Linked DNA regions of Chitinimonas arctica. The protein of the gene in region 2 interacts with the protein of the main gene of each other region in a pairwise test. Links are inferred from orthologs where the notes say so. Each region holds a gene or a part of one and is shown on either strand. Other genes may lie near its edges.

The links. The genes of interacting proteins can lie anywhere in the genome.
Region 1: the proteins of FNU76_RS13085 (region 2) and FNU76_RS21970 interact in binary tests that used the Escherichia coli proteins (3 or more experiments, as listed by UniProt). The link is inferred for Chitinimonas arctica from one-to-one orthologs.
Region 3: the proteins of FNU76_RS13085 (region 2) and FNU76_RS07905 interact in binary tests that used the Escherichia coli proteins (3 or more experiments, as listed by UniProt). The link is inferred for Chitinimonas arctica from one-to-one orthologs.

The regions. Positions count from the first base shown.
Region 1 is NZ_CP041730.1:4,829,624-4,833,519, reverse strand. The notes cover bases 370-3,196. They hold FNU76_RS21970 (LytR/AlgR family response regulator transcription factor), read right to left. Parts: upstream 2,245-3,196; coding sequence 1,495-2,244; downstream 370-1,494. Other genes in these bases: FNU76_RS21965 (sensor histidine kinase), read right to left, coding at 2,281-3,196; FNU76_RS21975 (serine hydrolase domain-containing protein), read left to right, coding at 398-1,447. In the rest of the region: cadR (Cd(II)/Pb(II)-responsive transcriptional regulator), read left to right, coding at 1-346; more of FNU76_RS21965, read right to left, coding at 3,197-3,495; FNU76_RS21960 (hypothetical protein), read right to left, coding at 3,710-3,892. UniProt on the Escherichia coli protein: Member of the two-component regulatory system BtsS/BtsR, which is part of a nutrient-sensing regulatory network composed of BtsS/BtsR, the low-affinity pyruvate signaling system YpdA/YpdB and their respective target proteins, BtsT and YhjX.
Region 2 is NZ_CP041730.1:2,910,029-2,914,083, reverse strand. Bases 445-3,430 are described here. They hold FNU76_RS13085 (glutamate-5-semialdehyde dehydrogenase), read right to left. Parts: upstream 2,573-3,430; coding sequence 1,316-2,572; downstream 445-1,315. Other genes in these bases: FNU76_RS13080 (alpha-hydroxy acid oxidase), read left to right, coding at 2,706-3,430; FNU76_RS13090 (DUF2804 domain-containing protein), read right to left, coding at 445-1,335. Outside these bases: FNU76_RS24120 (methyl-accepting chemotaxis protein), read right to left, coding at 1-191; more of FNU76_RS13090, read right to left, coding at 319-444; more of FNU76_RS13080, read left to right, coding at 3,431-3,866. UniProt on the Escherichia coli protein: Catalyzes the NADPH-dependent reduction of L-glutamate 5-phosphate into L-glutamate 5-semialdehyde and phosphate. The product spontaneously undergoes cyclization to form 1-pyrroline-5-carboxylate.
Region 3 is NZ_CP041730.1:1,767,588-1,771,589, forward strand. The notes cover bases 370-3,302. They hold FNU76_RS07905 (sulfate/molybdate ABC transporter ATP-binding protein), read right to left. Parts: upstream 2,390-3,302; coding sequence 1,349-2,389; downstream 370-1,348. Other genes in these bases: FNU76_RS07900 (M48 family metallopeptidase), read left to right, coding at 370-1,296; cysW (sulfate ABC transporter permease subunit CysW), read right to left, coding at 2,402-3,277. Outside these bases: FNU76_RS07895 (papain-like cysteine protease family protein), read left to right, coding at 1-33; more of FNU76_RS07900, read left to right, coding at 301-369; sulfate ABC transporter permease subunit CysT, read right to left, coding at 3,328-4,002. UniProt on the Escherichia coli protein: Part of the ABC transporter complex CysAWTP involved in sulfate/thiosulfate import. Responsible for energy coupling to the transport system.

The DNA.
Region 1 (3,896 bases), 1.9 Mb from region 2 along the record:
GGAGCGGACTGCAGCCAACTACCGCAGTTACGGCAATCCCCATGTGGAAAGGTTGCGCTTTATCCGCAATTGCCGAGTACTGGATATGACCCATGAGGAAATCCGCGCGCTGCTGACGCTGCGCGACGGGCCGGCCATCGCCTGCGGCCAGGTGAACCAACTGCTCGATGCCCATATCGGCCATGTCGACGCGCGCATCGATGAGCTATTGCACCTGAAGCAACAACTAAGCACGCTACGCCGGCAGTGCCAGGCCGAACAGGCCCTGGCCGACTGTGGCATCCTGCAGGGCTTGGCCAGCATGGAAACCGAGGCACGGGTGGAACGCCATACCCATCTTGGTTAAGCTGCCGGCAGCCCGCCCCGACCGGGACGGGCCTACCAGCAGGAGTCGTGAATGCGCATTGGTTTTCCATTGATGGCGGCAGCCTATCTGTGCCTGGGAACGGCACATGCCGACCGGGTCGATAAGGTGGTCAGGCAGGAATTGAAGGCGCAATCCATTCCCGGTATCGGCATCGCCATCATCAGGGATGGCAGGATCGTGAAAGAACAAGGCTACGGCCTGGCCAATATCGAGCACGGCGTGCCCGTCACCCCGGCGACGGTGTTCCAGTCCGGTTCCATCGGCAAGCAATTCACCGCAGCGCTGGTCATGCTATTGGTGGAGGATGGCAAGCTGGGCCTGGACGACCTTATTTCCACCCATCTATCGGTACCGCCCCACTGGGGGAAGATCACGGTGCGCCATCTGCTGACCCATACCGCCGGTATCAGCGACGAGCCCGTCGATCATATCGACCTGCATCGCGACTACAGCGACGAGCAACTGCTGCAACTGGCCGGTGCGGTGCCGCTACTGTCCGAACCGGGCGAGAAGTGGTCCTACAGCAATAGCGGCTATCAGGTGCTTGGCTTCCTCTGCAACAAGCTGGGCGGCAGCCACTACGCCGAACAATTGCAGACTCGCCTGTTCAAGCCGCTGGGCATGGCCACCCGCCTGATCAGTGAGCGCGATATCGTTCCCCACCGCGCGGCCGGCTACGATATTGTCGAGGGTGCCGCCAAGAACCAGGACTGGGTCTCCCCCACGCTCAACGCCACAGCCGACGGCAGTCTCTACCTGACGGCGCGCGACCTGGCCCGCTGGGATATCGCCCTAAATGGCGACAAGCCGCTGAGCGCGGCCAGCAAGCAGGCCGGTTGGACACCGGTGAAACTGAACGACGGCAGCAGTGCCCCTTACGGTTTCGCTTGGTCGGTGCTCGAGCTCAAAGGCCACCGCGTAGTCGAGCACGATGGTGCGTGGCAGGGATTCACCACGCAGATCAGCCGTTTTCCGGACGACAAGCTGACGGTGATCGTGCTGACCAATCGCTCGGATGCGGATGTGGCGAAGATTGTCTATCGGATCGCGGCGGTCTATGTGCCGGGGCTGGGGCGCTGAGCAAGCCAGCCCGGCGGAGCGGGCGGCCTTGGCGAACCTGCAATTCGCTACTCCCGAAACCGGTAGGTAAACGCCCGGCTCACGCCTAATCTCTCCTCGCTGCCTTTCAGCAGCACCACCATGCGTTCGGCGTCCAGGCGCTCGGCCGCGGCAATGGCATGCACATTGACCAGGGTGCCACGGTGGATCTGCCAGAACAGTTCGCTGTCCAGCCCGGCCAGCAGATCCTTGAGCGGGGTACGGATCAGGGCTTCGGAGTCGGCCAGCACCACCCGGGTGTACTTGGTATCGCTCTGGAAGAACAATACGTCCTCCACCTTGATCAGCTTGATTTGTTTCCCCACCGTGGCCTTCAGCCATTTCAGCTTCTCGCGCTCAGGGGTGGGCGCGGCCGTGGTGAGGCGGCTCAGCAACTCGCTCAGGTCGGCCGGCGGCGTGGCCAGTTTCTGGCGTATGCGCGCAATCGCCTTGGCTAGCCGATCGGCCTCGATGGGTTTGAGCAGGTAATCGACCGCCCCGGCCTCGAAGGCGTCGACGGCATACTGGTCGTAAGCCGTGACAAACACCACATGGGCGGCCGTACCGATACGGGCGGCCACTTCCAGCCCGGAAAATCCCGGCATGCGGATATCCAGGAAGACCACCTGCGGTTCGAACTCCAGGAAGGCGTCCCAGGCATCGTTGCCGTTTTCGGCGGCCGCCACCACCTCGGCGTCGGGCCAGCTCCGCTGCAGCAGATCGAGCAGCCGTTCGCGCATCAGGGGTTCGTCTTCGGCGATCAATATCTTGGTGCGCATGCTGTTCCTTGTCTCCATCCTGGCGCAATGGCCGGTTTACTCCAACGGCAAGCGGAGTGTGGCCGTAAAGCCCTCGATCTGCGCTTCCGGTATCTGCAGTTCCGCCTTATCGCCATATTGCAGGCGCAGTCTCTCGCGGATATTCGCCAAGCCCACGCCACCATCGGATTGATTGCTCACACCTTGGCCGGTGTCGCTGACCTGGACATGCAATTGCCCATCCGAGGCAAACGCCTGGAGATCGATGCGGCCGCCTCGCAGCGCCGGCTCTATGCCATGTTTGATGGCGTTCTCCACCAGGGTCAGCAGCATCATGGTCGGAATCCGCTGTCCTGCCAATTCCTGCGGCAGCGCCAGGGCAAAGCGCAAGCGGTCGCCCAGGCGGGCTTGCATGACCCGCAGATAGGCTTCCACCAGGATGAAGTCTTCGCCTAGGCCGACCTGCTCGGCGCGCATTTGCGCCATGCTGCCGCGCAGGAAATGTATCAGGCTGGCGGTCAAGGCAGACGCACGCGGTGCGCCGGCTTCGGCCAGTTGCTGCACGGCACCCAGGGTATTGAAGAGGAAATGCGGTTCGATCTGCGCTTGCAGCAGTCGTAAATGTGCTTCGCTCAAGCGCCGCGCCAAACGCTCGCTCTCGGCTTCGGCGCGCAGCAGCTCCTGCTCCTCGTTGCGCCGCAGCTGGCGGCGATGCGCCACCAGCCTGACGGCCGCCACCAGCAGCAGGGTACATAGCACGGTGAGGAACCCCGCCATGGTCAGCACCGATATCGCCGAATGCCACCCCTGCCGGCTACCCATCACGAAAGCCGCCAGTACGGTAGGGACCAGTGCGACACCGACACTCTGCAATAAGTAGTAGCGGAATTTCCCCAGGTACTTGCGGTAGCCAAGCCAGATATCCAGCACGCACCAGACCAGCACGGGAGCGAGGATACCTGCCCGTAACCAATCCGCCGCGGTGGGCGCCGCCCAATCTAAACTGAACCGGGACTGCAAGCGACCCTCGACCCGCCATAATGCGACTTCATCCACCACGATGGCGTTGCAGAGGAGTATCAACAAGCCCACGCTCAATACCAGACCAAGCGCAAAACCCAGCGAACGGGGCGAATGGGTCACGCGGTCGAGGATATCCACGTCGCGCTGCTCCACGCTGGAGCGGGACCGTATCATCCACGCGCCATACGCATCTCCCCGCAAAAATAGCCTGCTCAACCAACTGCCCGGCTTGACGACCTGCTGTTCCATGCTTGCTTCCCCTGTGAGGCAAGCCCGCACGCTATCACGGTGCCGATGGTGGATAAAAGGGGAAGGGATCAAGCGACGAATGCGTGGGGACGGAAGATGTGCAGAGACGGACGGGATACGATGGGAATCGTATTGTCCCAAATGTCAGATCGCCTGGCTATTCCTTACAAGCTTCGCGAAAATCCAGTTGCATTTAACCTCAGAGCTCATCACTTCACTCGTAGGCAATATCCTTGCGCGCCGCTGCAAAGGCTCGATTGATCTCTTCTCGAGAAAATCTCGTCTCTCGAATAATTTTTATACCTTGCGGCGACAAACCGGACAAATCCAGCGTCTTGCGCTCCATCAATTCTCTGTTGATCCGAGCACCTTCGCCGCGGCTGAAATAAGTAAACATTTTT
Region 2 (4,055 bases):
CCGACACTCTGGTTGGTGGCGTTGACCCACCAGCCGCCACCGACCAGTGCCGCCACTGCCGCCACGCCGGCCATTCCCCAGACCGCTCCGCTACCCCAACCCAGGCTGGCGGCCAAGGCGGTGGCAAGATTCAGCAGGGCAAGCAGTACGAACGCCAACCAGGCGCGTTGGGTGAAAGTCAGTGTTTGCATATGGGCTCCGGGGCGGTTGGGCGAAGCAGTTGTGCCTGCCGCTGAACTTCATAATAGGCGGCGCACAGCCGCTCGCCACGGCCGGATGCAGGCAAGGGCAACTTTATATTGCCGCCCCTCCATCGCCCTACCAGCGGGAGTGATGCTGCTCCGCCACGCCCAGCAAGCCTTCGATCAGCCTGGGCGCCTCATCCATCGTAGCCCTTACCCAGCCTGAGTAAACACCGACCGGCTGGACATAGTGGCTGGCGGCGATCAATAGATTGCGATCCTCGCGCCGCTCGCCTTCCGGCTGGAAACGCAAGTCCAATAGGCCGTCATCCGTACTGACACGCCACACCGCCTGCGTATCGGCCGGATCGAACTCGAAGCGGGCGGCCCCCAGGGCGATCAGCTTGCCATCGAGCCACAGGACATTTTCGTGATTACCGAAATAGCCCGCCTGTAGATTGAAGCCGACTTCGGCGGCATGGGCGGAGGCCCATAGCCAGCGGGTATCGCGCGGCAATAGCCCATTGGAATGATCCAGGCTGGCATGGGCGCCATCCAGCGGGAAAACCTTGCCTGCCGCATGCGCCTCGCCTCGTACCGCCAGCGCCGGCGATTTGTGGGTAGCATGCCAAACGCCTCCCTCCACCGGCCCGCAGGCAAACAGCCAGGGCGCCGTGTTGCGGCCATCCAGCTCGGCCGTCACCCGAAAACCGCCAGGCCCGCTGACCGCCAGGCTGAACAGGTTCGCCTCCTGCTCGATAAAGCTTATCCGCGCCCCCAGCCAGGCAAAGCGGCTGGCCTCGCCCGTGGCGGGCACATCGGCCACCTTCGCCGTCAGTCCCGGCAGGCCATCGCGCGACAGCGAGCCGATCACCTTGCCGCTGGCCCGGTCGAACAGGTAGGCAAAAGCGGTATTGGTCCAACCGACATCGACAATGGCGCAGCCAATAAAGCAGTCGCCGCAGGCGATACCGATATATTGCCAACGCTTGTGATGCAGTAGCCGCCACCAGCCGGGACGCTGCAAGGCCGCGGGCAGACCGCGCCAGTCGAGCCGGTCGCAGCGGCCGGCAAAGCGACCTTGCAGCGGCTGGCCCGCCGCATCGTAGAGCGACGCCGGCGCAGCCGGCAGATCAGACGCGAATCTGTCCATCACCGAGCACCACCCATTTCTGGCTAGTCAGGCCATGTAGCCCCACCGGGCCGCGCGCGTGGATCTTGTCGGTGGAAATACCGATTTCCGCACCCAAGCCATATTCAAAACCATCGGCGAAGCGGGTCGAGGCATTCACCATCACGCTGGCCGAATCGACTTCGCGCAGAAAGCGCCGCGCCTTGCCATAGTTTTCGGTCACGATGGCATCGGTATGGTGGCTGCCGTATTCATTGATATGGCTGATCGCCTCGTCCAGATCGGCCACGACGCGGATGGCAAGGATGGGCGCCAGGTATTCGGTCCGCCAGTCCGCCTCGGTAGCGGCCTCGGCGTCGGGCAGCCATTCGCGGGTGCGGGGGCAGGCGCGCAGGGCGACACCCTTGGCGCGATAGATTTCGCCCAGCGGCGGCAGGATCAGCTCGGCCACGGTTTCGTTCACCAGCAACGTTTCCATGGTGTTGCAGGTGCCGTAGCGATGGGTCTTGGCGTTGTCGGCAATACGCAGCGCCTTGTCCGGGTCGGCCTCGTCATCGATATAGACGTGGCAGATCCCGTCCAGGTGCTTGATGACCGGTACACGTGCCTCGCGCGTGATGCGCTCGATCAAGCCCTTGCCGCCGCGCGGCACGATTACATCGACATAGTCGCTCATGGTGATCAAGGCCCCCACCGCGGCGCGGTCGGTCGTCTCCACCACCTGCACCACGGTTTCCGGCAGGCCCGCGCTACGCAGGCCTTCGCGTACCAGCGCGGCAATCGCCTGGTTGCAGCGCAGCGCCTCCGAACCGCCGCGCAGGATGGCGGCATTGCCCGACTTCAGGCACAGGCCGGCGGCGTCGGCCGTCACATTGGGGCGCGCCTCGTAGATGATGCCGATCACGCCCAGGGGCACCCGCATCTTGCCCACCTGGATACCGGACGGACGGTAGGCGAAATCGCCCATCTCCCCCACCGGATCGGGCAGCGCGGCGATCTGGCGCAGGCCTTCGGCCATGGCCGCGACGCCCTTGGGCGTCAACGCCAGGCGGTCCAACAGCGCCTCGTCCAGGCCGGCGGCACGCGCGGCCGCCATATCGGCGGCATTGGCCGCCAATAATTGCTCGGCATCGCGCTCGATGGCGGCGGCCATCGCATGCAAGGCGGCGTTCTTGGCATTGGTATCCGTCCGGGCGATCTGGCGCGAGGCCGCGCGCGCGGCACGGCCCAGCTCGGTCATATAAGTCTGCACATCCATTGCGGCTTGCTCCGTCGAAACATGGCTGGCATCGATTCTGCCAGAATCACCTCCTGCCTGCCGGCCACAGACCGGCGGGACAAGGATTTTCTGGATTCGCTGTTGCCCAAAGACCATTTAGACGAGAAAAGTCATGCCATTGATCACCTGTGTCGAAGATCTCCGCTTACAGGCCAAGCGAAGGGTACCGCGCATGTTTTACGACTATGCAGACTCCGGCTCCTGGACCGAGGGCAGCTATCGTTCGAACGAGCAGGCTTTCCAGGCAATCAAGTTTCGCCAGCGGGTGGCGGTAAATATCGCGCAGCGCAGCTTGCGTAGCGATATGGCCGGCACCAGCGTCGCCATGCCGGTGGCTTTGGCGCCGACCGGATTGACCGGCATGCAGCACGCGGACGGCGAGATCCTGGCGGCTCGTGCGGCCGAACGCTTCGGCGTGCCCTTCACCCTCTCGACCATGAGCATCTGCTCCATCGAGGACGTCGCGGCCCATACCCAGGCGCCGTTCTGGTTCCAGCTCTATGTCATGAAGGACCGTGCCTTTATCGAAAGCCTGATCGAGCGCGCCCGCGCCGCGCGTTGTAGCGCCCTGGTCCTGACCCTGGACTTGCAGATCCTCGGCCAGCGGCACAAGGATCTGCGCAACGGCCTATCCGTGCCGCCCAAACCCACCTTGGCCAACCTGATCAACCTGGCCGGCAAGCTGCCCTGGTGTTGGGATATGTTGCACACGCGCCGCCGCAGCTTCGGCAATATCGTCGGCCATGTGCAAGGCGTGGCGGACCTCTCCTCGCTCAGCGCCTGGACGGCTGCCCAGTTCGACCCCGCCTTGAACTGGGCCGACGTGGAGTGGATCAAGCGCCGCTGGGGCGGAAAATTGATACTGAAAGGCATCATGGACGCGGAAGACGCCCGCCTGGCCCGCGACAGCGGCGCCGATGCGCTGATCGTCTCCAACCACGGCGGCCGCCAGCTGGACGGCGCCCCCTCCAGCATCTCGGCCCTGCCGGCCATCGCCGAGGCGGTGGGCCGCGATATGGAGGTCTGGCTCGACGGCGGCATCCGCTCCGGCCAGGATGTGCTGAAAGCCATCGCCCTGGGCGCCAAGGGCACCCTGATCGGCCGCGCCTTCCTGTATGGCCTGGGCGCGCAGGGAGAAGCCGGCGTGACGCGTTGCCTGGAAGTCATCGCCCGCGAACTGGACCTCAGCATGGCCTTTTGCGGGCATGTCGATATCCGCAAAGTCACGCGCGACATCCTGGTGCCGGGGACCTATCCGACCCAGCCTTGCTAGGCCGGCGCAGCGCCAGACCCCTCGCTGCATCAGCCCGCCGGCGCGCTTGTCGGCATGCTATGCAGCGGCTATTATTTTTTTGCTTCGTTTCACATCGGGCCGATAGCTCAGCTGGGAGAGCGCTGCGTTCGCAATGCAGAGGTCGGGAGTTCGATCCTCCTTCGGTCCACCAAATACCCTTCCAAGAAA
Region 3 (4,002 bases), 1.1 Mb from region 2 along the record:
AGCAAAGAAATCATGCAAGTTCAAGCTGCGTAATACTCCCTATAGTTGATTTTCACGCCTCGCTGCGGGCCCTTTCGGCCCGCACGGGGGTGGCGAATGACTTAAAGCCGCCAGCCTCGCTCGTGGCAGATCGTGATTCGCTACCCATCGAGCGGCAGCTGGATCTGCGTGGAAAAACACGCCGATTTGAGACAAAGCCGACTATTTACCTCGCCGTGCGTAACACACTCCCCTACCATGCGCGACGGTCGCTCGAGCGGCCCTCGATAAAAAAGCACTATCAATCCAGGGAAGTTTGTAATGCAAACACAATTGGTCTATCCGAAGGAAAAGACGCTTTTCGCCATCCTGGCGACGCTGGCGGCGATATTCTGGCTGTTGATCATCCTAGGCACGCTGGGCATGGCCCTGTTCTATGTGCTGATGTTCTTCGTCTTCTATCTGTTCGCCCAGTCCGGCTTTATTTCATACATCAAGGGTACTGCGGTACGTATCACGCCCGAACAACTGCCTGTGCTACATGCCCGCATTGCCGAATGCGCCGGCAAGATCGGCATGCGGACCCTGCCGGAAGCCTACCTGCTGCGCAGCGACGGCCTCTTTAATGCCTTCGCCACCAAGTTCCTCGGCCGCAACTACATTGCCCTGTATGCCGAACTGGTGGACGCCTTGCTGGACCGCCCCGATGCACTGAATTTCTATATCGGCCACGAACTGGGCCATCTGCATCGCAAGCACCTCAGCCACGGTCCGCTACTGGCGCCGGTGGCCTGGCTGCCGCTGATCGGACCAGCCTACTCCCGTGCGCGCGAGTACACCTGCGACCGCTATGGCCTGCGCTGCTGCCCCAATCCAAGCGACGCCGCCCATGCCGTGGCGGTACTGGCCGCCGGCGGCAAGCACGCCAAGGTGATGGACCATGATGCCTATGTGGGACAAACCATTGAGACCAGCGGCTTCTGGATGTCCTTCCACGAATTGGTGGGCGACTATCCCTGGCTGGTGAAACGCCTGCACGCGGTACGTGAGCTGGGAGCCGGCCGCGAGCCCGTCATGCCGGGCCGCAATCCGATTGCCGGCCTGTTTGCCTTGTTCGTACCGCGTAGCGGCATGCCTTCCGGCGGCGGCGGCATCATTGTGATCGTTGCCATGGTGGGCATCCTGGCCGCCATCGCGATCCCGCAGTACCAGATCTATACCCAAAAGGCGAAACAAGCCGCCGAGGCGGCCGCCATGATGGAACAGATGCGTGAGGCGAAACCGGCCGAGGGCGAACCGGAGGCCTCGACGGACTAAGGCTGGCGGGAGGGGTGCAAAGCCCCTCCCCCGCTTTTCCCGACACAGCGTTTCAGATCGAGTAATCCTCGGCGAACACCCTGGCGCTGCGCGGCCGGATATAGACCCGCTCGCCGGCCTGGTAGCGCTGGCCGGCGAAGGCCTCGCGGCTCAGCTCCGCCTCGACCGGATCGCCATTTTCCAGGCTCAGTTCCAAGCGGACGATGGAGCCGATGGCACGGACATGGTCCACCTTGGCGGGCAGCGACTGGCCCACCGCTTCGCGGCTCAGTTCGATATCATGCGGCCGAACGTAGGCAATGGCGCCGTCGCCTTGCGGGCCTTGATGCCCCACATCGGCAAAGCCGGCATGCACGCGGCTGTGGAAGAGATTCACGTCGCCGAGGAACTGATAGACAAACGGGGTGGCCGGCGTGTCGTACACCTCTTCCGGCGTACCGACCTGTTCGATCCTGCCCTTGTTCATCACCACCACCCGATCGGCCACTTCCAGGGCTTCTTCCTGGTCATGGGTCACGAATACCGAAGTGACATGCACTTCCTCGTGCAGCCGTTTCAACCAGCGGCGCAATTCCTTGCGTACCTTGGTATCCAGTGCGCCGAACGGTTCGTCCAGCAACAGCACCTTGGGCTCGACCGCCAAGGCCCGGGCCAGGGCGATGCGCTGGCGCTGGCCGCCCGATAGCTGGGCCGGATAGCGGTCGGCCAGCCAGTCCAACTGCACCAGGTTCAATAGATCGTGCACCCGGCGCTTGATCTCGCTGTCCGACGGCCGGGTCTGCTTGGGCCTGACCCGCAAGCCGAAGGCGACATTCTCGAATACCGTCATATGCCGAAACAAGGCGTAGTGCTGAAAGACGAAGCCGACCTGCCGCTCGCGCACATGCTTGTCGGTGGTATCTTCGCCATGAAACAGGATCTGGCCGGAATCCGGCGTTTCCAAGCCGGCAATGATGCGCAGCAGGGTGGTCTTGCCGCAGCCGGACGGCCCCAGCAAGGCCAGCAGTTCGCCGGTTTCGACCTTGAGATCGACGTTGCCCAGGGCGGTGAAGCTACCGAACTGCTTGGCGATGGATTGGATTTCGATGCTCATGATGGCTCGCTTTCACTCGTCGTAGGCGGCACGGGCATCCGCCGCGCGCTGCCGTTCGGTCTGCCATTCCACCCAGGTCTTGGCCACCAGGGTGACCAGGGCCAGCAAGGCCAGAATGGAGGCACAGGCAAACGCCGCTACAAAGTTGTACTCGTTGTACAGAATCTCTACATGCAGGGGGATGGTATTGGTCATGCCGCGGATATGGCCCGATACCACGCTCACCGCACCGAACTCGCCCATGGCCCGGGCATTGCACAGGATCACCCCGTACAGCAGGCCCCATTTGATATTGGGCAAGGTAATGCGCCGGAAAGTGGTCCAGCCGCTGGCGCCCAGCACCATGGCAGCCTGTTCTTCCTCGGTGCCCTGCGCTTCCATCAAGGGAATCAGTTCGCGGGCGACAAAGGGGAAGGTCACGAAGATGGTGGCCAGGACGATGCCGGGCACGGCGAAGATGATCTTGATGTCATGTTCCTGCAGCCATGGCCCCAGCCACCCCTGTGCGCCAAAGATCAGCACATAGACCAGCCCCGCCACCACCGGCGAAACGGAGAACGGCAGGTCGATCAGGGTGATCAACAGGCTTTTGCCCTTGAAATCGAACTTGGCGATGGCCCAGGCGGCCGCCACGCCGAATACCAGATTGAAGGGGACGGAAATCGCCGTGGCGATCAGTGTCAGCTGGACCGCCGCCAGCGCATCTGGCTCGCGCAGGGCTTCCCAATAAAGATCCCAGCCCTTGCGCAGCGCTTCGGCGAATACCGACACCAGCGGCAGCACCAGGAACAGGCCGAGAAAGGCCAGCGCCGCGCCGACCAGGGTCCAGCGGACCCAGGCTTGTTCGGTGGTGGCGACGGAACGCGTGGCGGTATTGAGTTGATGCATGGCCCTTACCCTGTAATACCGGGCGGCGGCCCGGTCGAGATAGCTGGTTGTTACTTGCGCATGCCGTGGCGCTTGGCATGCCACCACTGCAGCAGGTTGATCAGCAGGATCAACGTGAAGGACAGGCCCAGCATGACGGTGGCGATGGCGGTCGCGCCCACGTAGTCATACTGTTCCAGCTTGCCGATGATCAGTAGCGGGGTAATTTCGGATTCGAACGGGATATTGCCGGCGATAAAGATCACGGAGCCGTACTCGCCGATGGCGCGGGCGAACGCCAGGGTAAAGCCGGTCAACAGGGCCGGCATGGCGGCCGGGAAGATGATCTTGCAGAACGTCTGCCAGCGGTTGGCGCCCAGGCAGGCGGCCGCCTCTTCCAGTTCCGGCTCCAGGTCCTGCAACACCGGCTGTACGGTGCGCACGACAAAGGGCAGGCCGATAAAGGTCAGCGCCAGCACGATGCCCAGCGGCTTGAAGGCGACTTCGATGCCGAAGGGCGCGAGTAGCGAGCCTATCCAGCCATTGGGTGCGTACAGATTGGTCAGGGCGATGCCGGCCACCGCGGTAGGCAGGGCAAAGGGCAGATCCACCAGGGCGTCGACCAGGCGCTTGCCGGGAAAGCGGTAGCGCACCAGCACCCAGGCCACCAGCAGGCCGGCGAACAGATTGATCAGCGCGGCCAGCAGGCTGGCGCCAAAGGTAAGTTTATAAGCGGCCAGAACCCG